Regions from separate parts of the Sivoneniella epilithica UHCC 1019 genome, predicted to be linked through region 4. Evidence: predicted binding sites of a transcription regulator. Region 4 holds the regulator's gene; each other region holds the start of a gene.
What was found. Region 4 encodes NtcA, which controls nitrogen genes in cyanobacteria. Its sites were predicted from a motif close to TTTGTANNNNNNNNTACAAA; they were not measured.

Region 1 (5,998 bases), on a different contig from region 4:
CTCCTGAGGAACCTTCTTACCTTGTGTAAGGTCTACATATCTAACGAATAGTCGATGTTTCTTTGGAGAGTTCTCCCATGTTGAATTCCAACTCTTGGAAGTCCGGGGCTACTGCATTAGTCGCTCTAGGACTCGTAACCGGAACGGTTGCGCCGATTGTTATGATGAGTACTCCAGCGTACTCTCAGTCTTCTTTTCCCGATGTTCCGTCTAATTATTGGGCAACTCCGTTTATTAGCGAACTGGCTGCGCGTGGTGTAATTGCAGGTTTTGAAGACGGTACGTTCCGCCCTGAGCAGCCTGTAACCCGTGCCCAATTTGCGGCAATGATCAATAAAGCGTTTAATAAACCCCGAGTGCGTGAACCCATTACGTTTGTGGATGTTCCCTCGAATAATTGGGCGGCGGCTCCTATCCAGCGGGCTTACACCATGGGCTTTATGGCGGGTTATCCAGGAAATGTGTTCAGACCCAGTGAAAATATTCCGCGATCGCAGGTCTTGGTTTCGCTCACTAGCGGCTTGAACTATGCCCCAACTGGTTCTGTAGATACAACCCTAGGTATCTTTGCGGACGGTAGCACCGTGCTTCAATATGCTCGTAATGGGGTGGCAGCCGCAACCCAACGACGGATGGTGGTGAACTTCCCCGATATTCGCCTCCTCAGACCTAATGAGGTCGCAACACGGGCAGACGTAGCAGCGTTCCTGTTTCAATCTTTAGTTAGCACTGGACAAGTTGCTCCAATTCAATCGCCCTTTATTGTGGGTAACGTTCCTTCTGCTGGGGTGAGAATCCCAGCAGGCACGTCCATTCCAGTTCGATTTGAAGGGGCTGACAAGGTTCTGTTAGCTAAGAATGAGCAGCCAACTCCGTTCACCATGAAAGTTGCTCAAAATGTGGTAACTTCGCAAGGACAAGTGCTAATTCCGGCTGGCAGCGATGTAGTAGGTCAACTGATAACGACTCCTAACGGCGCTCAGTTTACGGCGGGTGAAATTGTCTTGCCGGATGGAAAGCGGTTACCGATCAATGCGGCATCTAGCCTCATTACGAAAACTGAAACCATTACCAAGTCACTTTCAACCGGCAAACTTGTGGCAGGGACAGTGGTGGGTGCAGGTGCGGCGGCTGGAATTGCAGCAGTGACAGGCGATCGCAACATTAGATTCTATGAGGTTCTTCCTGGCGCATTTGTTGGTGCAGGGTTAAGCTTACTCTTCCGCGATCGAGTTGATTTGTTTGCTATCAATCCAAATACCGATCTGTTACTAACGTTGAATTCTGATTTGGTGATCCCTTAACGGAACGCAAGAGGTGACAGGTTTCATCATCTGTCTTGGGCGATCGCATGAGTGTATAGTTCAAAGCTAGAGGTCTAAATATTTAGACCTCTAGCTTTTTTTAGTATTTATATTTTTGGCTGAAACCTAATCATCTAAAGGGTCGATCGCGATCGCAAGCTGCACCACAAAAGTAGTACCAGGTCTATCCATAAACATCGATGCAAATTTAGACGCAAATTCAGCAGTATCGATTCTAGTTAAATCAGCCGGACTCATCACTTGAATCGTGCCATGCATTTGTTCAATCAGCGTTTTTGCGATCGCCAACCCCAAACCACTTCCAGGAATGCTTCCTTCAGCTTGCACTCCGCGATAATGCCGCTCAAACAAATGGGGCAAATCTTGCTGAGGAATCCCAAATCCGGTATCTGTAATCGCAATTTCTAGCCAAGATAAATGACTGGCGGATTCAACGCTAAGCTCAGTTTCAGACTCATGGGCATCAAACTCATGGGCAATAGCTGCAATGAAAATATGACCATTATTGGGTGTATATTTCACCGCATTTTCAAGTAAATTGTGCAACACTTCTCGCAACGCTTGAGGATTTGCCCATACAGGCGGCAGGTCATCTGAAATTTGACTGTGTAACGTTTGTCCTTTCCCTTCTGCAAGCGTTCTAATAGAGGCAATTAAAGGCTTAATGACAGACTCTACTAAGCATCGTTCTAACGGGAAAGCAGCGCCTACCAAAAAACCTGCTGTTGGCAAAAGAGGAATTGTTTGCACCTCAATCACCGCATCGCCTAATGGCTGAACCGGGCTTTGAGGATTATCCAAGGTGGGAGGAAGCGCTAGCTGTTGGGGGGGGCTGATGCCAGTGACTAACTCAATTTGTTGGGACAGTTCTTGAAGGCGAGTGGCTTCTCGCACCATATTCGTAGCAATATCGTGAGTCTGCCCGGGTAGCAGCCGTTTGATCATCAGCTTGCCAAATGTTTGTAAGGCGGTGAGAGAGTTACGAAATTGATGCAGCAGATTGTCTATCATGTCGTGCTGCTGAATTCGCAAGGCATGTTCCTGCTGTCGATCTCGATTCATCCATTGATACCGTTGATCTAAAACACAGGCAATCGCAATCGACGTTGCGACTTCATGTACCTGCGACTCTTCCCAGGCAGTCCAAGCGCGATCGTCTCGCTGAGTCACTAGCAATCCCAACATCATTTCTTCATGCATCAACGGCATCACGATTTGACGCTGATTTGCTAGAGAAGATTTTTCTGCGATCGGCTGAAATGAAGGCATCTCCGAAGGCAACAGATTTGATTTTTCCGCCGCTACAAAGTCATTCGCTACAAGGTCATTGCTTCCAGTGTTCTCGGCTTGAGGCAGCATCTTACCTCTCGACAATTGAATGGAAGATGAAGATAGACTTCCATCCGGTAAGAACGGCATCTCAAGTTCGCGTAAATCAATACCATCAGGATAAACAGCGATCGGCACCAACTGGATTGAAGCCCCCTCACCTCGCTCTTGGTTAATATAAACAACACTCACCGATGCGCCAACTGCTTGGGTCAGTAGCGAAATTTGCGATCGACAAAGCGCAATAAACTCAGAACTAATGGGCATCAACATGCCAATGACCACTTTTTATACTTCTAAAATGCCTACCTTAAAAAGCTCAAACATTGCTTTAGGTCGGTACGAGTATTTTTACCTGTTTTTTTGGAAAGATGTAGTCTTTGTATCAATGGGTTAAAACAAATTGTAATTTTTGAGCTAAATCGATATACTTGCGACGGGTTTTGTAACTAAAACTACACTTAAATAGAGTCATTAGTTAAGGGGGTAGCGGGATTGGCAAGGAGACGCAAGCGTAAAAGCCGCCGTCGGCAAGAGGGTCGCAGAATTCTTGAGCACATACCACAGTTCAGCATCGAATGTGGGGAAGATAAGCCGGTAACGGCAGCCCGCAAATTTATTCATTCAGAAGGAATTCTTCCGCCTGCTCTCTTACTCGTTAAGCGAAACGAGCATACCACGGATCGGTACTTCTGGGCAGAGAAAGGGCTTTTTGGCGCGCAGTACGTCGAAGAAAATCATTTCCTTTTTCCTAGCTTAAGACCACCTGATGATGAAGTTCCGCTGGAGATGGTAATGTCTGCACGGAACGCTTGAATAGAGCAGAGAAATTTTTCTCTAACAAGTAGTCCCACTCAGAATCTTCTGAGCGGGACTACTTGTTAGGGAATATGAAAACAAAACCTATTCAGCAAGTTTCAAGGGGAGTGCCCGTTGGAGCTCTAGTAATTCATCGCGATGGGCAATGACGGTCAGTAAACTTTGAGAAGTAGAGAGATCCTTTGAAGCGGCTTCAAGCTTAAGCACAACTTTCTCAGGACGCTTTGCTTTTCGCCAGTAAAAGAACCCTGCAAGCGGAGAAAGAACTATTGGTAGAAAAGCGCCCCTAGACAAACTAGGAAATGAGATCACTAATATGAGTGATAGACACAGCGTTCCAACTACCGCTAGCATCACTAGAAATATTGCTAGAAAAACGCTAGGACGAACAATCCCTTCAAATGTAATTTTGTTCTCCTCGTTATCAACCGTTGTTACTTGATAAGCACGTTGAGTGAAATAGCGTTGTAACTGATTTGCCAAGGCTGCCTCAGGTTGCTCCGAGGTGAACGAAAGCGCCTGAGTTCGATCTTTAACTGAAGCACGGATAAAGAATACCAGCCCAACTAACATCAGTACGGTTAAAAATACCGTTGATGACAGAACAGGAACACCCATAACAGAATTTACCTATTCATTCCTAGCTGTGGGCTAACTCAGATGATTGAGGCGTGGTGTTAGAACGCTGAACATACTCTTGCCAAAGATGGGAAAGCTCTTGAGCATGTTGCTGAGCATCGTCTTGGATTTGATACATCCGGCGTGGGCGACCTCTTCCCTCAACTTTTTTCCAATACCCAACAATAATTCCCTCCTCTTCAAGAAACTTTAAAGCACTGTAAAGAACTGTGTCGGACAGGCGATAGGCATTACTTTCATTTTCGAGAAGCTGAATGAGTTCAGTTCCATAGGAATCTCCCCGAATAAGGACGGCAAGAACATAGCAAACTGCAAGTTCTTTGTTGAGATAGAAAGGCGGCGGTGCTTGGAAAAAGCGATAGATATCTTCAAACTTCATGTTTTTTACCATCTAAACAAGCGATAAGCATTGAGCGTAAACTGTGAGAACGCCCAGTGGATAGCTTTGTTCCCTAACCTTAGCAATAGCTGTAGAAAACAACATCCACTTAATGGGCTAATTTTACTTACTGAGGGAAAACATTTTTTCCGGGTGATGCCTGAAAATCTCTTATATTATGCATTTTTTAGAGATTATTTAGACGAGGGGACGCAACCTTTTCTCATAGGTTTATATGAAGACCCCACAACGTAGCATATGGATCATCTTGTCGATCGCCCGATTAAACCAGTCCGGCTCGTAGGGCAACGACGGCGGCTTGCACTCTGTCATCCACGGCGAGCTTGTTCATGATGCCTCGAATATGGGTTTTGATGGTGTTGGGGCTCAGGTAAAGGGCTGTTGCGATTTCATGGTTGCTGTAGCCATCAACCATGAGTTTCAATACTTCCATTTCGCGCTGAGAAAGTCGTCCAACAACGGTTTGTGATGTGGGCGGCTTGAGATGTTCGATGACGCGACGGGCGATTTGGGGATCGAGATAGGTTGCCCCTTCTTGGGCAGCGGCGATCGCGGCAATTAATCGATCCACATTGGTTCCCTTAATGCAAAAAGCATCTGCACCGCTAGAAAGCGCAGCAATCACCTCAATTTCAGTCATGTGCGACGTGAGGATAACAATATGAATTTCTGGCAAAATCGCCTTAATCTGCTGCGTTGCGGCAATGCCATCTTGTCGAGGTAAGCCAATGTCCATCACAATAATGTCTGGCTTCAAAGATTTTGCCATTTCCACGGCTAGATAACCATCGCCTGCTTGACCCACGATCGTTAATTGGGGATACTCTCCCAGAGTTTGCTCTAACCCCAACTGCATCATGGGATCATCTTCCACAATTAACACTTTTAGTGGGGGAAGCTCTGGGGTAAGGTTTTTAGGCGGACGGGTAGTGGACATAAATCAATCTGATTCCCACAAACAAAAAATTCAAAACTCTTAATGAAGCTATCAACCAGAATTTCTATCCAACGACTGAGACAAATGACTTACGAGATCAATATACTGCCCACCGCTACCAAGCTTTCTAATTTGAAGCTAAAGAATTCTGGATTGGACTGAATTAAGTTCTGGATAAACTAAAGGTTCAGTCTCCATGCGACACTATAGCCATGCAGGTTTTGCTCCTCTAACGGCTGACATTCGCTAGGATGCTTTGGATGGAGCGCTTAAAACAGTGGGTATGAATAAAACAGGTTTTTCTGGTGGTCCGTCACCCACCATTCAGCAAATTGCTAAAGCTTTTAGGCTCACAGGCTGGGTTAGCTTTTGGGTGCAATTGGTTCTAACGGTAGTTTCTACTATTACATTAATTTTTGCTGTGGCAGCAGGTCGCAGTGCAGGGTCAACTTCCACGAACCCAGGCACAGGGATTGGGGGTATTTTAACAATTATTGGGCTGGGGCTTTTGGGCTTCAATATGTTTTGGGCGCTCAGCCGCTATGTTGC
Region 2 (5,998 bases), on a different contig from region 4:
CTTGACGGCGTTTCCGGCAGCTTTTTCTTTGGCAAAGGCTGATTTAAGAGTTGTACTCTCTAACCCAATTTTCAAGTCTTTGTAGGTATTGGCAATGGAAATTGCTTGTCCATCCAGGTTTAGCCGAGCCAAGATATACATGGGTATTTCTTTGCCGTCCGTGATTTTGCCCGTGGTCATGAGATAGGGCATGGGAGTCAAGATATGTGCGCCATCAATGCCGCCCCCTTGAGAACCGGTGGAGAGGTTGTCGCGGGTGGTTGCCCAAGAGGTTTGCTTGACTACCTTGACATCTTTCATGCCGTACTTGGCAAAGTAGCCTTTTTCTTGAGCCACAATTAAAGGTGCAGAGTCGGTTAGGGCAATAAAGCCGAGCGTTGCGGTTGTTACTTCGGGAGTATCGCCCGCCGCCACGTTGACCGCTGGAGCCGCGCTGGGTGAAGCCGATGTGGTTGTAGTTGTAGAGCTACTACAGCCATGAACAAGCAGAGTTCCGGCGGCAGTTGCACCTGCGGTGATAATAAACTTCCGTCTTGAAAGATGGGTCATGAGTTCCTTTGAGATTTGATAGAGACAGTTGAATCAAGTGTGAGGATTAGGGGGCGAACCAAACTGGACAGCCTGGATAGTCAAACAGGGGCGATCGCACCTTTATTGGGGCGGCGTAGCTGTTTCAGTACGAAGACTGGCACCAAAGTTTTGAATCAGTAGATTTCGCAAAAAAGGCAGCAGATCCTCGCAGGGAATCCCCTTTTGGATGCAGGTGCCAAGCTTGGCTTCTTTGCCAACCGTGCCACCCATGTAAAGGTCTACGCCATCCACAGTTTTGCCGTCTTTGCGAACTTTGGTGCCCATCAAGCCAATGTCTGCCACTTGCGGCTGACCACAGGAGTTGGGGCATCCCGTCCAGTGAATTCTCACTGCGCGGGGAACATGCAGTTCTGCATCTAGGTCTGCGGTGAGTGCCAAGGCGCGATTCTTGGTTTCAACCAGTGCAAAGTTGCAGAATTGGGCACCGGTGCAGGAAATCAGCGATCGCCCCAAGGTCGATGGATTGATGGAAAACCGCTCCAGCAGTGGCTCTTTCAGCAAAGGCGCAATCCTAGAATCAGGCACATTGGGGATCAAAATATTTTGCTCAACTGTCAGGCGCATTTCGCCGCTGCCATACACTTCGGAAATGCGAGCTAAATCAAACATGTCGGATGCAAACAGACGACCCACTGGCACATGCAGCCCCACATAGTTCAAGCCGGGTTGCTTTTGAGCATGAATGCCAATGTGATCCCGTTTTGCCCACAGAATTTCATCTTTCTCGGCTTCTGGTTGCAAAGTGTGACCCATTTGCTGCTCGACTTCTGCCCGAAAGCGATCCACGCCCCATTCATCAATCAGCCACATTAGACGGGATTTTTGCCGATTTGCCCGTAATCCATGGTTGCGATAAACCAGTAAAATTGCTTCGCACACAGCGACCACATCACGCGGATCAACCCATGCGTTTAGGGGAATGGCAGCGTCGCAGCGTTTGGCAGAAAAGAAACCACCCACCAGCACATTAAACCCTAAGACATCGTTTTTATAGGCTGGAATAAAGGCGATGTCGTTAATTTCGGCGTGGACGGAGTTATCTCTACACCCCGCGATCGCAATATTAAACTTGCGTGGCAGGTTAGAAAAAGAGGGATTCCCTTCACCATTGTTGGTAATCATGTCCTGCACCTTACGGCACAGCCCCCGCGTGTCGATCAATTCATCAGCATCAATCCCCGCGACTGGTGAACCTGTGATATTGCGAACATTGTCCATACCCGACTGGACACTAGTCATTCCCGCCTGCTCAAATCGGCTAAAAATGTCGGGAATATCTTCAATCCGAATGCCACGCAGTTGAATATTTTGACGGGTGGTGACATCGCCGTAGCCATCTTCGCCATAGCGCTGGAGCACTTCCGCCAATACCCGCATTTGCCCACTAGTCACAATGCCATTGGGTAGCCGCATCCGCAGCATAAACTTGCCAGGAGTCACAGGGCGAAAGAAAACGCCCAACCATTTCAAGCGATGATCGCGATCGGTTTCATCCATCGCTTCCCATCCAATCTTGGCGAACTCTTCAAGCTCCGCCTTAGTCGCTAACCCGTCTTTTTCAACCTTTAGCTTTTCAAACTTGTTTAGACTTGCTGCTGCCGGAACAGTACTTGTCATAACTTTATCCACTGAAACATTGCTAACTTGCTTAACCAACACGCGATCTTTTTGTCTGCAATTCTCAATACCCAAACTGGCTCATACCCAAACTGGCTACTGCCTCTGATAATCCTTGTTACTGCTCTAAGGTGTGTCAAAAGTTTTGACCCATTTCAACAGCGATCGTTAATTCTTTCTAAAAAATAGTTTTAAGTTCTCACCTTGTGCGTGTTCATTCCAAGGTAGAAGCATGGCAACAAGGGTTTCGTATAGTTAATTACAAAATATTTCTAAATATGAAGTCTTAGCATGGCTGCAATGCCACATAAGCAAGTATTATTAGTTTTTAATTTAGCTATCTTTTTGGCAATGCCCACAACATAGGCGTTTGAACAACTATGAGCAAAACGATCTAAGCAAGCATAAATTTCTTAAAATATTACAAATAGTATGTATTTTTTTGAAAAAGGCGTTTGGTGCAATACGGATGTTCTACTTCAACGTCTAGTGATTATTAAGAATTCTTAGAAGCTGGAAACAGGTACACACTTCACAGTAGAGTCTTGAGAAACGTTCCAGAACTTTAGATATAGGAAACTTCGTTATGACGGGTTCATACGCGGCTTCATTTTTGCCTTGGATTTTGATTCCTGTAGTGACTTGGCTTTTGCCGGCTGTAGTGATGGGTCTTTTGTTCCTCTATATTGAGCGCGAAGATCCTACCGGAATTTAAAACGTCTTACACTACCAAAAAACGCCTACTGAACAATTTAGTAGGCGTTTTTTTAATGGTTTTGTTTTCCCTGTGCAGAACACTTGAGAGGTGTTTTCTGTTTGGGTTCCCTTGGAAGCGAACTCAAACGATCAATCTCTAGACGGAAGAGCCAAGTCCTGCATAGGCACCGTAGAAAAAGAGACCTAAAACGCTAATTACCCCTAGACCTGCAACCGTTGCTACAATCCAAAGAGGAATTCTTCCAGATTTCAACATAAGTGTCACCTTTTAGTAAACCGAAATTAAAAATGAAGCAGGAGCGCTGGATTCGAGCGCTCCAAAAAGTTAGTTAAAAAAGTAGCTAGAAAAAAGAATTCCTAGCGTAAAAATCATCAGCAACCCTAAATAAAGGGAAGTACGGTTTAGCTCAACGGGCTGCTTGTTGGGATTTGGAGATCTGCTTAAGGGCATAACTTTGTTACCTTTGAGTGAACTGCATAGCGGCGATCGCGCCTAGGAAAAATACAGTTGGAACCGCTAGGGTATGAACCGCTAACCATCGAACTGTAAAAATTGGATAGGAAATGGGTTGATTAGGAGTATTGCCAGTCATAGTTACTCTTGCCGTGAAACTACTTTTTAAAATCTAAAACTCTTCATGAACTATGAAGCTATTTTTGCTGAATAAACTGATCAATTTGCTGCTTAGCATCAAAGCGATCTCTAACAATGGGCGCTTTCTCACGAGTCGATGGAAAGTACTCATTCGGGCGAGGAGTGCCGAACGCAGTATACGCTAGACCAGTACTTACAAACAGCCAGCCAGCGACAAATAGCGCTGGAATGGTGACGCTGTGAATTACCCAATAGCGCACACTTGTAATAATGTCCGTAAACGGACGTTCGCCTGTCGTTCCAGCCATTTCAGTTTCTCCACTCAGATTTTTCTAAAGACTTACCTTCTATCATAGGAGACAGCCGCCCCCAAGCTAAACGAGCTTAATAGAAATGATTAAACTGCTTGATTAGCACTGTCATCATATTTTAACAAAGAGCCTTGACCAATAATGAACCCCCGGTCTTGACTCAAGAACTTGATTTTGTAGAGGTTAGACGGTATGTCCTCAACAAATCGATCCTTTTCCCAGGTCTTGCCCCCATCGAGACTCCGCAACAGGTTTCCACTCCCTCCTGCAACCCAGATTTCTTCAGGGGTACGATAGGCTAAATCCAGCAATCCCCAGCTAGTTGAAAATTCAGGATTAATGATATCTTCCCATTCATCTGGGCTGCCCGCATTACTAAACTGAATTAGACCACCTCGCGCTAACATCCATAACCGACCATCCCCGGTAAAGCCCATGTTTTGTAGCCGACGGGAACTACTCCGATTATAGGGCTGCCATGCCTCTTGACCGGGCTGCCAAATCGAGTAAAAGTTTCCGCGAGAGGAGACGGCTACATATTCACCGCTTGGAGAGCGAGAAATATTCCGAATCACTCCAACTGCTTCTTCTACCAAAGCCTTCCAGGTCTTTCCACCATCCGAGGTGCGGTAGATGGCACCGATGTTTGTCGTCATTTCAGCCGATTTAGTGCCCAAGGCTAAAACCGTATTGGGCGCACCGGGAAGCTTTTCGCTGAGGGGAATACGCGACCAAGACTGTCCTGCGTCTTCGGTATGCAGCAAAATTGAAGGTTGCCCAACAATCCAGCCTTCATTTCCATCAAAACTAACGGATGTAAACCGATAGGGTTCATCTAATTCAAGGCTGCGTGATGCCCAGGTTTCTCCAGCGTCTGTTGTTTCAAATAGGGTTGCATTTGAACCGACTAACCAGCCATGGGGAGAATCGCCAATGAAACTGATGTCATTGAGGTTGGCATCGGTATCAATAGAGATGACCCGCCAAGGGTTGGTGCTGGTGGCTGAAAGATATCCACCGCAGCCAGTACAGACTATTGCGATCGCACAAAGCGCTAAAATTTGACGTAAAACTTTCGTAGCTACACGCATTACAGTTCCAACTCTCAACAGATGTATATCAATTTTGCAATGGATTCATCACTCAGTCAGCGTAATGAATTGAAGGCACCCGCACCTATTGCAAGCCATAAAGACTAATAAAAAATAGGAAAATCAAAAACAAGCCCCCAAAAATCAAAAGGTTCTTTTGATCAGAAGTCATGCTATTGACCCCAAAACCATACTTAAGATTTTCTTTGAAGCCAGAGGCAGAACCGTCCGTTCCAAGATTAGAAAATCGAGAAGAGCGTGCGCCACAAACCGGGCACCGCCAATCTTCAGGAAGGGACTCAAACGGAACTCCCGGAGGAATGTCTCGTTTTTCATCTCCCTTATTGGGTTCATAAACATAGCCACAAGCTTGACACTCATGGCGGTCTAAGGATGTATTTACCGTTTGGGTACTCATCGTTTCACTACTGATCGGAAATAACCGATCGCTAACATTAAAGACAGCCGCACCAGCAAAAGAAATTCAGTGAATCTGAACGCTGTATTAAATTATGATACGACCCTTAGGGCATTGGTGCTAGCAATCCACTATGAACTAACATGTCCTACGAACCAAATACTTTGCTATCAGCGATCGCACAGCAAAGTTCCATTGGAACTGAGAACTTTAAAAAACTTGTCTATAGTTAAGGTGTTGTAAAATGCCACCCTAGTGACTATGCTGTTGCAAAAGCATCGAGATAAGTCTAAAGGCGCACTCGGATAACTTCTATTCTTTTGTAAAGCCCAACCCACCTATAATAAGGGCAGCTAATTATCAAAGGCAGCAACCTCTAAGTCTTGTTAAATCGTACCTAAATGAAGAGGCAGTTCTAATTGTGTTTGTTCTGAGTGGATATGAATACCTTTTAGGGTTTACGTTGGTATGCAGCTTAGTTCCTATTCTGGCGTTAACGGCTGCTAAGCTACTCCGTCCTAGCCGCCGTGGACCTGAACGGCGAACAACCTATGAATCTGGAATGGAACCAATCGGCGGTGCTTGGATTCAGTTCAACATTCGCTATTATATGTTTGCCTTGATTTTCGTCATTTTCGACGTAGAGACAGTGTTTCTT
Region 3 (5,998 bases), on a different contig from region 4:
GGGGATAAATTTCTCCACAAATGCTTGCGGATCTCGTTGCCATGCTCGTTGCGCCACATCAATCCGGGTCATTTGCAGATCAGGTGAGAGCAAGGTGTAAGGCAACCGTTCCATCAGGTACTGAGTTCGTTCCATCAGAGGCATTGTGTTGGCAATATCCCACAGGTTGCCAACCCGCCGTAGTTCTGCTCCCATTGTAAAGTCAAACCCAGCTTCATAGGCTGCCTGCTCGATCGCTGCATATTTGCATTTTGCAGCTTCTACCTTTTGTCGATGCTCTGCACTCTTGTCAGCAATTTGGGCTAACCAACGATTACCCCAGCGAACATGCCCAGCCTCTTCGGGGAAAATGCGTTCGATTGTTTCTCGAATTTTGATATTTTCCTCCGTTTGAGGCGCGTTCTTCAAAGCCCAAATGTGAGCAGAAAAATACTCGCAGCCACGCTTTTCGGTCACGTTGATGGAGGCAAGGGCAGCAATTACGCCATCTTCAAAATTGCCGTTCCCAAAAGTTTCTTGATCGAGTAACCGTTCAAACTCGTTAATGTAGGACAATCCGGGCGGAATTCCTATATCTGCACCTACATCAATCAATAAATCGGTTAACCAAGCCGCGTGACGGGCTTCATCAGAAATGTGATGAGCTAGATCCCGTACAAGTTCTTTCGGTTGACCGTTGAGCTTTTCGGTCAAATCAGTCAGGTCTTTACAACTGCGCTGCTCATTGTAGCGATAGCGGTTGAGCGTGATTAGGTGAATCTCACGATCGCGTACTACTTGATCTAAAACGTCCCGCGCACTGAGAGTGTTATTAAATTTCTTGGGATAAGCAACAGTCATGAGAGTTCACAGGGTAAAGAATATTGACACACTAAAAAGGTTCTTTGGCAGAGCATCCCCATGACCATCACAGGGTTTATGGCTCACTTGTAAATAAGTGTAACGAATTCTCGTCGGGTTTCGGGTGTCAAGTATCAGGTTTCGGAGTGCAATAAAAACCAGGAGCGATCGCGCGATCGCTCCTGGTTTTAGACTTTCGCTAAATGATTAAGGATGATTTAGCAGTCGTAGTAGAGCATGAATTCGTAGGGATGAGGGCGAATACTCATGGGAATCACTTCGCGATCAAGCTTATAGCTAATCCAGTTTGCGATGAAATCCTCAGTGAACACGCCACTCGAAATCAAGAATTCGTGATCTTGCTCTAAATTCTTTAGCGCATCCATTAAAGAAGCTGGAGTTGAAGGAATTTTTGACAATTCTTCAGGGCTAAGCTCATAGATATCCACATCCAAAGGACCACCCGGATCAATCTGGTTTTTAATTCCATCCAAGCCCGCGCAAACCATGGCGGCAAAAGCTAAATAAGGATTGCAGGAGGCATCTGGGCAGCGGAATTCCAGCCGTTTTGCCTTGGGGCTGTCGCCGGTTAAAGGAATCCGAATGGAAGCCGAGCGGTTGCCTTGGGAATATGCCAAGTTGACTGGAGCCTCAAAACCCGGTACTAGACGCTTATAGGAATTAGTGGTCGGGTTGGTAAACGCCAGAATAGAAGGCGCATGTTTGAGCAAGCCGCCAATGTACCACAGGGCAGTTTGGCTCAGTTGAGCATAGCGATCGCCAAAGAAAGTAGGCTGTCCGTCTTTCCAAATCGATTGGTGACAGTGCATCCCCGTACCGTTGTCGCCAAACACAGGCTTTGGCATGAACGTCACTGACTTGCCATACTTTTTACCCACATTTTTGATGCAGTACTTATAGGTCATCAGAAAATCGGCTGCTTGCACCAACGGCGCAAATCGAAAGCCTAGTTCGCACTGACCCGCCGTCGCGACTTCATGGTGATGCTTTTCGATCGGCACACCGCACGCCTTCATCGTCAGCAACATCTCAGTTCGCATATCTTGCAGCGTATCGGTAGGGGAGACTGGAAAATAGCCTTCCTTATTCCGAACCTTATAGCCTAAGTTGCCCCCTGGTTCGTTTCGACCAGAGTTCCAAGTTGCTTCAATGCTATCGACTTTGTAATAGCCTTCGTTTTGGGTTTGATCAAATTGAACGTTGTCAAACACAAAGAATTCGGCTTCGGGTCCAAAGTAAACCGTATCGCCTAATCCGGCTGCTTTGACTGCTTCAACCGCTTTATTGGCAATCGATCGCGGATCGCGGCTGTAGGGTTGCCCCGTTCTCGGCTCCACAATGCTGCAAATCATACTTAGGGTTGGCTCTTCCATAAAAGGATCGATCCAAGCGGTGTTTGGATCAGGCACCATCGCCATATCGGAGTCGTTGATCGCTTTCCAACCTCGAATGCTCGATCCATCAAAGGCAACACCATCGGTAAAGCTGTCTGCATCGATCATGTCTTGATACAGCGTTAAATGCTGCCAAATTCCGGGTGTATCAATAAATTTCAGATCAATCATTTGAATGTTGTCACGCTTAATCCATTCCAGGATTTCTTGCGGGGTTGTCATGAAATACTCCTTAGTTCGTGCGGACTGTTTCCAAAATCTGGGAAACAGAAAAAGCAGTTAAAACGCAGTGCCGTAGCTGATGCTAACTTAAGGGCTGGTCTGATGAGGCTATAGCCTCTACATATGCTTGAAATAATCCTAATGCTTGCATGATCCTAAAGAGTGACTTTCTGAGATTTTGTATTAATAACTACAAAGTGAGTTTGCTAAAACAGACTTGACGATCCGATCGCAACCGCAGCAATTTTAGAAAGCATAGATAGCTGCGATCGCGGTTTTTCTCAACATCTCTTTACACGCCAAAACAACCGGGAGATAGGGGTTATAGGGATGTCGGCTCATGTTAGACTAGCCGTGCTGAGTTGAACGATCGCGGTTTATTTAAGAGCGTTCACAAGTACTCGGTTAGAGATAACCAAAAGCATTTATTTTTGAACTATTTAAGAATGCCTGGGGGAAAGTTCAATGCGTGACGCAGTTACAAGCCTAATTAAAAACTACGACAACACAGGTCGATACTTAGACCGAGATGCCATGGATCGGCTGAAGTCCTATTTTGATACGGGGATGCTGCGTGTGCAAGCTGCCGCCGTGATTAACTCTAACGCAGCAGACATTGTTAAACAGGCAGGATTACGCTTGTTTGAAGAATTGCCCGAACTCATTCGTCCCGGTGGCAACGCTTACACCACTCGTCGATATGCTGCTTGCCTTAGAGACATGGATTATTACCTGCGCTACGCCAGCTATGCGTTAGTGGCAGGCGACACTGATGTTCTAGATGAGCGCGTATTAGAAGGACTCCGGGAAACCTATAATTCCTTAGCAGTGCCGATTGGTTCTACTGTTTACGGCATTCAGGTGATGAAAGAAATTGTCAAAGAGCAAGTGGCAGCGGCTGGAATTCCAGTGGGTACTATGCTGGATCAGCCTTTCGACTATATGACTCGTGAGTTGAGCGAGACCAACATCTAACTGGAAAAATCTTCAAAGTGGGGTATGGGTGTCAGGCGATTTATCCCGCGATCGCCCATGCCCTATTCACGTTTAAGCTAAATACCCTGAACGATGCCCCACTCTTGCCACATCATCGTTGAAAACAACGCTGCCATCATCTACGCCAGTCGGGGCGGCGGTCCTGATAAAGTTCTGCCTGTCCTTGAAAAATTTCTAGATACCTTTTGGAAAGAGCGAGATACCTTTGGCGAGTATGTTGATACGCCAGAATGTCTGATTGCCCAACTTACCATTCGCTTTGGGTATGCCACTTGTGAAGACGACTTTTCTAACATTCGTGTCGGCGTTCACTATAATCCCACAGCAGATTATCTGTATTGGGTTGGCATGGATCACACGGTGAAAGTTTGGGCTGCGGAGGAAGCCTATCGCAAAACTCCAGAGCTTGGTTTAGGAGGCTGTAGCCTTTGGACAGGAGAAATCTAGCCCGTGCAGGCGGATATCTTCAGAGTAATGGGCGATCTCGCCGCACTCAGCCGCACTCAATTGTTAAAAGAATCCCTCTCCGGAAATATTATTGTTTTCAAGTAAATGTGACTAAAGCGATCGCTCAGATATTAATCGGGCACTCTAAGTCTATTCACCTTATTTGAGAGGGCATGGCAGCTATGGAAAAGATATATCACTGGGCTATGGCAGGAATCGTTTCAGTTGCTTCGCTAAACTTACCGAATGCAGTAGGAGCGCGTCCCATGCAGGCAAATTATTTCTGTTATCAACAGAAAATGACCGGGCAAATTAGAGATTTAACTGAAGTTTGCCAATCCCAAAGCACTACTGATCCCCCTACCCAACCCGCAACTCCCAGCAAAAATAATACCCCCCAATCCCCCAACAGTAAGCCAACTGAGGAAAAGAAAATTGTGTCTGTAGACTCTGCGGCTAAGCGTGTCTTAGAGTTTTCCGATCTCAATTATGAGGGCGGTGTGTTAGTAGGCTTTGCCAGAAACAGAACCCGTAAACCGATTGGAGAGGTTTCGATTAACTACGTTGTTTTAGAAAGAGAGTCTGCAACGAAGTGGAAGCCTGTTTATAGTGGCTCTACTCGAACCCAAGCAAATTCGCTCAAAGCCGGAGAAAAAACAACCTTTACAGCGACTCCTCGAATCAATGGCGACAAGATTGTGATTATGAAAGCTGAGTTCTAAATCAAGCAAGTCGCCTTTCAATTAACTCACTGTGGGTGCGTTTCCATGATCTTTTTCATGACCTGCTTTAGGGTTCAGATGTGGCAATGAATGCCTTAATCGTGTCAGGATTGAGATAGTTCTATGGCATGAGAATTTAGGTGCAAACGTTAACATCGTCTTTACCATTTTTAGGGGCAGAAGTTGCAGCAGACTATGACGCTGCCAAAGTAGTAATTTTGCCGATTCCTTTTGAGGCGACTACCACCTATCGGCGCGGCTGTGAAAATGGACCTGCCGCAATTTTGGATGCGTCTCAACAGGTGGAATATTATGACGACGACCACGATCGCGAACTGTGGACGGTCGGAATCTATACTCACGAAGCGATCGCTGACACTCGCAATAGTGCCCTAATGCCATCTGAGGAAATGCTAAGAGTCACTCAAGAAACTGTGAGTCAGCTTTTTGCCGATGATAAATTTGTCATTTCCCTCGGCGGTGAACACAGCATCACCACGGGCATTGTGGAAGCCTATCGGCAGGCAAATCCTGGCGAACCCTTTACCGTCGTGCAAATTGATGCCCATGGCGACCTGAGGCATGAATATGAAGGCTCTATTCATAACCATGCCTGCATTATGCGCCGAGTGGTGGATATGGGCTTGCCAACCGTGCAAATTGGCATTCGCAGCATTTGTAAAGAAGAAGCTGATCTGATTCGCGAAAAGCAGCTAACGGTGATTCGGGCGCGGGAGATTGCGCTTCAGCCCGATTGGATGGAACGAGCCTGGGCAGGCATTCAAACAGAAAAAGTATTTATTACCATTGACTTGGATGGGATCGACCCTACATTAATGCCGGGAGTTGGCACTCCAGAACCCGGTGGGCTAAACTGGTTTGCGCTATTGGTGTTTTTGCAGCGCGTGTTTGAAACCCATGATGTGATTGGCTGCGATGTCATGGAGTTAGCGCCGATCGCGGATTCTGTGGTATCAGAGTTCACCGCTGCTAAATTGGTTTATAAGCTGATTGGTTATCAGACGATCGCCAAAGGCTGGTAATCTGCCATTCATTTACAGGGGCAACATTACAGGGGGCAACAGTATGGAGAAAATGGGAACTGCGATCGGAGGGTATGCACCAGACTTTGAGTTGCCAGGGATTGATGGGTCTGTCCACCACTTATCTCGCTATTTAGAGCAGTTTCAGGCAGTCGGTGTGGTGTTTATGTGCAATCACTGTCCTTATGTTCACCTGTATCTGGAGCGGCTCAAGCAACTGCAAACCGATTTTGCAGATCAAGGATTTACCTTGATTGGAATTAATCCGAATGATGCAGACCGATATCCAGATGACAGTTTTGACAACATGAAG
Region 4 (5,998 bases):
TCACTTCCATTTCCAGCGCCACGGCAGCATCTTTGTCTTTCGGCTCTTTGCGCTTTAAAACGTCTTCTGCGGTAATAATTTCTTTTAAGGTGGCACCGGGGGCAACAGTACTAAAGACCTGATTTTGAAATAAATCTAAAGTGGTGCCAGGAATAAGACGGGTCACGCGGCGCGATCGCCCTTGCAAATCGGTCGTGGCGCAATAGTCCCAATCGATGTAGATAGAATGAGTCTGTGATTTATTGGTCACTTTGACTCCAAACTGTTTCAGCTTGTCATCTTTGCCGAACTCGTAGCGTTTCTCAAAATCAAAACCAACGCCTACTATATCTTGAAGATTTTGATCGGCTAACTGCTGCTTTAAAATTTCCTCATCTAAAGAAACGGTATATTCATCATTAAAACTGCTCACAATCTTGGACAGTGCCCAGGTGATCACAATTAGGTAAATTACCAAAATGATTGGGTCTATCGATCTCATCGAAGATTACCCATCCCGATCGCTTTTTTGTCAGAATTGCTAGGAGGCTTTACGGCTGACATATTTTCAAACCAGCCCCTGCGCCAAAACAAAGCCACCATGGCGATCGCGATCGCCAACATCACCGCTAAACAAATAGGATATCCCCAGTAAGCATTCAACTCTGGCATGTTGAACGGCGACTTTTCAGGATTAAAGTTCATGCCATAAACCCCAGCAATGAACGTTAATGGAATGAAGATAGAAGATGTTACTGTTAATACCTTCATCACTTCGTTCATTTTGTTACTAACAGACGACAGATAGATATCCATCAAGCTAGAAGCCAGTTCACGGTAAGTTTCCACCATATCCAACACCTGGATCGTGTGGTCATAGCAGTCGCGCAAATAAACACGGACATCGTTGCTAATCAAATCACTGCCATCTCGAATCAAGGCATTAATCGCATCCCGCTGAGGCCAAATGGCTCGACGCAGGGTCAGTAGCTGACGTTTAAGCTCATGAATCTTTTGCAGAGTTTGGCGATTAGGATTGGCTACTACTTCATCTTCTAGTTCTTCTAGCTGTTCACCATAGATCTCTAGAACCGGAAAAAAACCATCAATAATCGAATCTAGCAGGGCATAGGTGAGATAATCAGCCCCATTACAGCAAATGGTTCCTTTACTGGTGCGAATCCGTTCTCGAATAGGACCAAAGCTGTCGTAGCGGGGTTCTTCTTGAACCGTGAGCAAGTAGTGCCGACCCAAGATAAAACTAACCTGCTCACTTTCAAATGTTTCTTCGTCGTCCCGTAAAGTGACCATGCGCGCGATGATCAGCAGTTGCTCTGGGTGTTCTTCCACTTTGGGTCGCTGAGGAACATTCACCACGTCTTCTAACACGAGCGGATGCAGATTAAAGACTTCCCCCAATCGCTGCATAATATCTTCATTGCCAAATCCTTTTACATCGACCCAGGAAACTGATTCGGTATCTAGATAAGGAATGATTTCTTCGGGGGTATCGAGTTCGCGTCGGCTAGCGCCCTTTTTAGAGTAGTCAATCAAAATGATGACGGGTGGGGGGGCTTTGGGATCAATATCAAGGGTGCCCGGAATCTCGCCGGGGGTGTGATAGTGATAGTCAATATAGGAGTCGTCTTGATCAAGGTCAGGAGATAGCTGTATTAAGGGTGGGTGCAAGCGATGGTCTACCATGTCAGAAAACCTTTAACCATTTTTTGAGAAGGCGATCGCTAAAAGTAAATCGTTGCTCAAAGGGAATCATTGCTAGTGTACTGTTGCCAGGACTGATAGAGTTATTGCGATCGCAGTAACTCTTTGCCATTCTGTACTGCCACCAGATTTACTTTTAGAGGACCTGCTGTCAATGTTTTTTCCTCCGCGATCGTTCTTAGCTCGATCGTCTCGTTGTACCCTTGCAGCTTTTCGATAAATGTCAATAGATCTTGGACTCGCCCATCGCCAATTTGCACCGTATCAGTCAGAATTCCCAAACGCCGCGCCCTAAATCCGGCTGCGGTTACTAGCAGATTAATTCGCTGCTGAATTTGAACCTCGCTCAAGCTAGCTGGATTTAGAGACGTGGCAGCAATCAGATCCCCTTCTTGAAAAACAATCCGGTTGGGAGCCGCTTCTGCAAAAACTTGAACCAGGTTTTCTCCAGTAAGATAATTGGCAGCTGACGAAATACGGACTACATAATCTTGACCGTTACTCACTTGCCTGATCAGTTGATCCACTTCGGCTTTGGTAATTTGAATGATTTGTCCCTGCGGTTTTGTGCCAGGTCGCACCAATTGAGTTGCAGAGCGATTGGCTTCTCGTAAAAGCTGATCGATCGCGCCTTGGGTAGAGCGTGGGTCAAGAATCCGCACCACCGCCGAAGAAAGCACTTGCCCCCGCTGGATTGCCACATTACCCCGGCGCAACCCCTCGGCTTCTCGCTCCAGCTTGCCAATTTCTTGCACCAAAAAATCTTGCTGAGCTTCTAGCTGTTTCAGTCGCCCTTCCCGCTCACTAATGATTGCACTTTTGGCTTTAATTTCCTCTTCTGCCACTGCCACAACTTGACTCTGCTCTGCTTGCAGTCGGCTAATATTGGCTCGAAATTGCAATACTTGCTCAGAGATAGTGGCAAGTTGGCTGCGGTTTTGTTCAAGAGTCCGCTGTACTGTAACGCGATCGCTCATGGCACGGTTCCGTTCGGCGATCGCGCTTTTCAAAGAGCCGCCAATGGTTTGAATCTGTTTTTGAGTACTCATTAGTTGCTTTTGAGCCTCAATTTCTTGGGCTTTTGCCCGGTTTAATTCGGCTTCAGTACGTTGCTTTTGAGCTTGAGCCGTTTCTAACTGACTTTTTGCATCGTTTAGGTCAGTGCGTGCCCGTCTTAGCTTGCGTTGAAGTGCGCCTAATTCAAAGACTCCGGTGCGTAATGGACCACTGGTTGCAAATAGAATCCCCAAGGTGGAAGCAGCAACGACGATCCCCGTCAAAATGGTGATTAAGGTTGCCGTGCGACGCGGGCGTAAGTTAAATAGGCTGAGGCGAGCTTTCCCAACTTTGGTGCCAATGCGATCGCCCACAGTGGCAATCACACCACCAATTACCAATATTGCAAATATTAGGATCAGCCCCGTAGACATCGCTGCTCCAAACCAAAACGCCCTAACCTTTGCAATGCAAACAGGGGCAAACTCATCTATAGCCTACCCCATGAATCTTTGATGATGGCTCTACTCACTTGCGAATTTGTGAGCGCACAACTCTTATTTTTAATAAACTGCTGGTTTCTAGCTCATCACGTAAACTGCTGACTTAAGGTTACAGGATTATGCACAGTAATTTTCTTTTTATGAATCGAAACCATATTATCTTGCCGTAAGTCGCCTAAAAGCCGAGTGACCGTCACACGGGTAGAGCCGATCGCTTCTGCGATCGCCTGATGCGAGAGCTTCAGATCAATCGTAATTCCTTCTTTACTGGGCGTACCAAAATCTCGGCACAGAATCAACAAAAAGCTAACCAATCGAGAACCCATATCGCGATGAGCCAGCGTTTCAATCATCATTTCAGTCTGCAAAATGCGCGAAGACAACCCTTGCAGCAAAATCATCGATAGATCAGGGTTATCTTTTAACGCTTTCTCAACCTGTTCAATCGGTACTGAAAGCAACTCCACAGGCGTAAACGCCACAGCATGATAAAAGCGATCGGAACGATGTCCTGTAATCAGCGACAGCACCCCAAACACACTATTTTCTCTCAACAATGCAACTGTAATTTCTTCCCCTGCTTCGTATACCCTAGAAAGCTTTACGGCTCCCTTAACTAGGAAGTAGACGCGCTCAGCAGGATCGCCTGGAAAAAAAATCGTTTTACCCCGTTCAAACGATTCAACAACGGGTGGAAACACCCCACTTCCCATCTGACGAAATACCGATGCCAGTGGTCTATCTTGCGTCACAACCATATTCCCCTGCTCGGAGTCCTTACTACGTGCCAACTCGTTGAATAAAACATGCCGAATAATTAGCATTCAACTCTGTAACTTAGAATACTTAAACGCACTCCTAAAGGGTTTTTTGTACCCTTTGTTACAAAATAAGGCGATCGCAGCCCCTATACAAAAGCTTAGAGTCACTTACCTACCGCTTTCTTACCCATATAAAGAGCCTAGAAAGTATCAGTATCTTAACCGCAGCTTGGCAAATTGAACAAAATTCATTGCAAAAATAATTACGGGCATCTATTGAAATCCTTTTTGCAGCTAAACTTTAGAACTCTTGAACTAACTAGGAGTGCTATCTTTATACCCCATATTTCAGTATCCTCATAGGTGCCCTCAAAGGATTGATTGCCATGCTGGACTTGACTGGGAAAAACGCCCTTGTAACCGGAATCGCTAATAACCGCTCGATCGCGTGGGGCATTGCCCAACAGCTTCACAAAGCCGGCGCGAACATTGGCATTTCCTATCTACCCGATGAAAAAGGGAAAATGGAAAAAAAGGTAGCTGAGTTGGTAGAACCCCTCAATCCCAGTGTATTTGTTCCATTAAACGTTCAAGATGATGCTCAAATTCAATCTGCCTTTGAAACCGTAGGCGATAAGTGGGGCAGAATCGACATTTTGATTCACTGTCTAGCATTTGCCAACCGAGATGACCTGACAGGCGGCTTCGTGGAAACATCTCGCTCCGGGTTCGCCACAGCACTGGATATAAGCACCTACTCCCTCGTTAAGCTCTGTGGTGCAGCAAAGCCATTGATGACCGAAGGCGGCAGCATTGTCACACTTACCTATTTAGGTGGTGTGCGAGTGATCCCCAATTACAACGTCATGGGGATCGCCAAAGCGGGTTTGGAAATGAGCGTCCGATATTTGGCAGCGGAACTGGGACCTCAAAAGATTCGAGTGAATGGCATTTCTGCCGGACCCATCCGCACTCTGGCATCCTCTGCGGTGGGCGGAATTTTGGATATGATTCATCATGTGGAAGCCGTCGCGCCCTTACGTCGCACCGTCACCCAAACAGAAGTGGGAAACACTGCCGCTTTTTTGTGCAGTGATCTATCCAGCGGCATGACAGGGCAGATTCTTTATGTGGATGCGGGCTACGAGATTTTGGGCATGGCTTAGGCAAAGCAATCCTGGTTGACCGCACCAATCATTTGTTTCATTCAGGGGGCGATCGCCCCAGTAAACTCCGATATCCTCTTGGTCAAACCCCACAGGATTTAGCAAGATGCGATACCCTTATCTAGAAACTGCACCTTCCGCAAAATAGCCTCCATGAGCCAGACTCTCGATATCAGCCACCTCAATTCCTCTCAGCGTCGTGCCGTAGAACACTACTGTGGACCGCTGTTGGTAGTAGCAGGAGCGGGTTCTGGCAAAACGCGGGCGCTCACCTACCGCATTGCAAACCTAGTCCTAAATCATCGCGTTGATCCTGAAAACATCCTGGCGGTCACCTTTACAAACAAAGCCGCACGGGAAATGAAAGAGCGAATCGAAAAATTATTTGCCGATCAAAAAGCCCGCAGCGATTTTGGTAAACCCTTAGATGCGCTCTCTCCTATTGAACAAACCCGGCTAAGATCTTACGTTTACAAAAATATTACCAAAGAGCTTTGGATTGGGACATTTCATGCGCTTTGTGCCCGAATTTTGCGGTTTGACATCGAAAAATATCAAGATGGTAGTGGGCGCAAATGGACCCGCAATTTTTCTATTTTTGACGAATCGGATGCTCAAAGTTTAGTCAAAGAAATTGTCACTCAAAAACTTAACTTAGACGACAAAAAGTTTGATCCAAAATCGGTTCGCTATGCCATTAGTAACGCGAAAAATAAGAGCCTCTCGCCCCAAGATTTAGAAAAAGATCAGTCTAATTTTCGCGGACGAGTGATTGCCAATGTCTACAGCATGTATCAAGACACGTTGTCGGCAAATAATGCGCTGGATTTTGATGATCTGATTCTTACGCCAGTCCAGTTGTTGAAACAAA

Region 1: a site for NtcA is predicted at 3,097-3,116, ahead of AB3R30_RS22225 (DUF3155 domain-containing protein). Genes of this name have one in related genera too.
Region 2: a site for NtcA is predicted at 2,455-2,474, ahead of AB3R30_RS16480 (ferredoxin--nitrite reductase). Genes of this name have one in related genera too.
Region 3: a site for NtcA is predicted at 2,655-2,674, ahead of glnA (type I glutamate--ammonia ligase). Genes of this name have one in related genera too.

What each region holds. Positions count from the first base shown of each region.
Region 1 is NZ_JBFPDP010000050.1:15,376-21,373, forward strand. Features, by position in the region: gene AB3R30_RS22215 (S-layer homology domain-containing protein) at 78-1,304, shown strand; gene AB3R30_RS22220 (GAF domain-containing sensor histidine kinase) at 1,431-2,927, opposite strand; gene AB3R30_RS22225 (DUF3155 domain-containing protein) at 3,150-3,470, shown strand; gene AB3R30_RS22230 (cofactor assembly of complex C subunit B) at 3,558-4,091, opposite strand; gene AB3R30_RS22235 (PadR family transcriptional regulator) at 4,114-4,491, opposite strand; gene AB3R30_RS22240 (response regulator transcription factor) at 4,775-5,449, opposite strand; gene AB3R30_RS22245 (DUF3611 family protein) at 5,733-5,998, shown strand, end outside.
Region 2 is NZ_JBFPDP010000027.1:37,769-43,766, forward strand. Features, by position in the region: gene AB3R30_RS16475 (CmpA/NrtA family ABC transporter substrate-binding protein) at 1-549, opposite strand, end outside; gene AB3R30_RS16480 (ferredoxin--nitrite reductase) at 652-2,208, opposite strand; gene AB3R30_RS16485 (photosystem I reaction center subunit VIII) at 2,795-2,923, shown strand; gene AB3R30_RS16490 (photosystem II reaction center protein J) at 3,062-3,181, opposite strand; gene AB3R30_RS16495 (photosystem II reaction center protein L) at 3,251-3,376, opposite strand; gene psbF (cytochrome b559 subunit beta) at 3,384-3,518, opposite strand; gene psbE (cytochrome b559 subunit alpha) at 3,577-3,828, opposite strand; gene AB3R30_RS16510 (photosynthesis system II assembly factor Ycf48) at 3,918-4,922, opposite strand; gene AB3R30_RS16515 (rubredoxin) at 5,008-5,340, opposite strand; gene AB3R30_RS16520 (NAD(P)H-quinone oxidoreductase subunit 3) at 5,762-5,998, shown strand, end outside.
Region 3 is NZ_JBFPDP010000002.1:60,016-66,013, reverse strand. Features, by position in the region: gene AB3R30_RS01875 (ferritin-like domain-containing protein) at 1-840, opposite strand, end outside; gene glnA (type I glutamate--ammonia ligase) at 1,059-2,477, opposite strand; gene apcB (allophycocyanin subunit beta) at 2,943-3,452, shown strand; gene AB3R30_RS01860 (histidine kinase) at 3,546-3,920, shown strand; gene AB3R30_RS01855 (hypothetical protein) at 4,094-4,642, shown strand; gene speB (agmatinase) at 4,783-5,685, shown strand; gene AB3R30_RS01845 (thioredoxin family protein) at 5,738-5,998, shown strand, end outside.
Region 4 is NZ_JBFPDP010000017.1:21,627-27,624, reverse strand. Features, by position in the region: gene AB3R30_RS12380 (hypothetical protein) at 1-481, opposite strand, end outside; gene corA (magnesium/cobalt transporter CorA) at 478-1,683, opposite strand; gene AB3R30_RS12370 (DUF3084 domain-containing protein) at 1,785-3,131, opposite strand; gene ntcA (global nitrogen regulator NtcA) at 3,287-4,024, opposite strand; gene fabI (enoyl-ACP reductase FabI) at 4,348-5,127, shown strand; gene pcrA (DNA helicase PcrA) at 5,281-5,998, shown strand, end outside.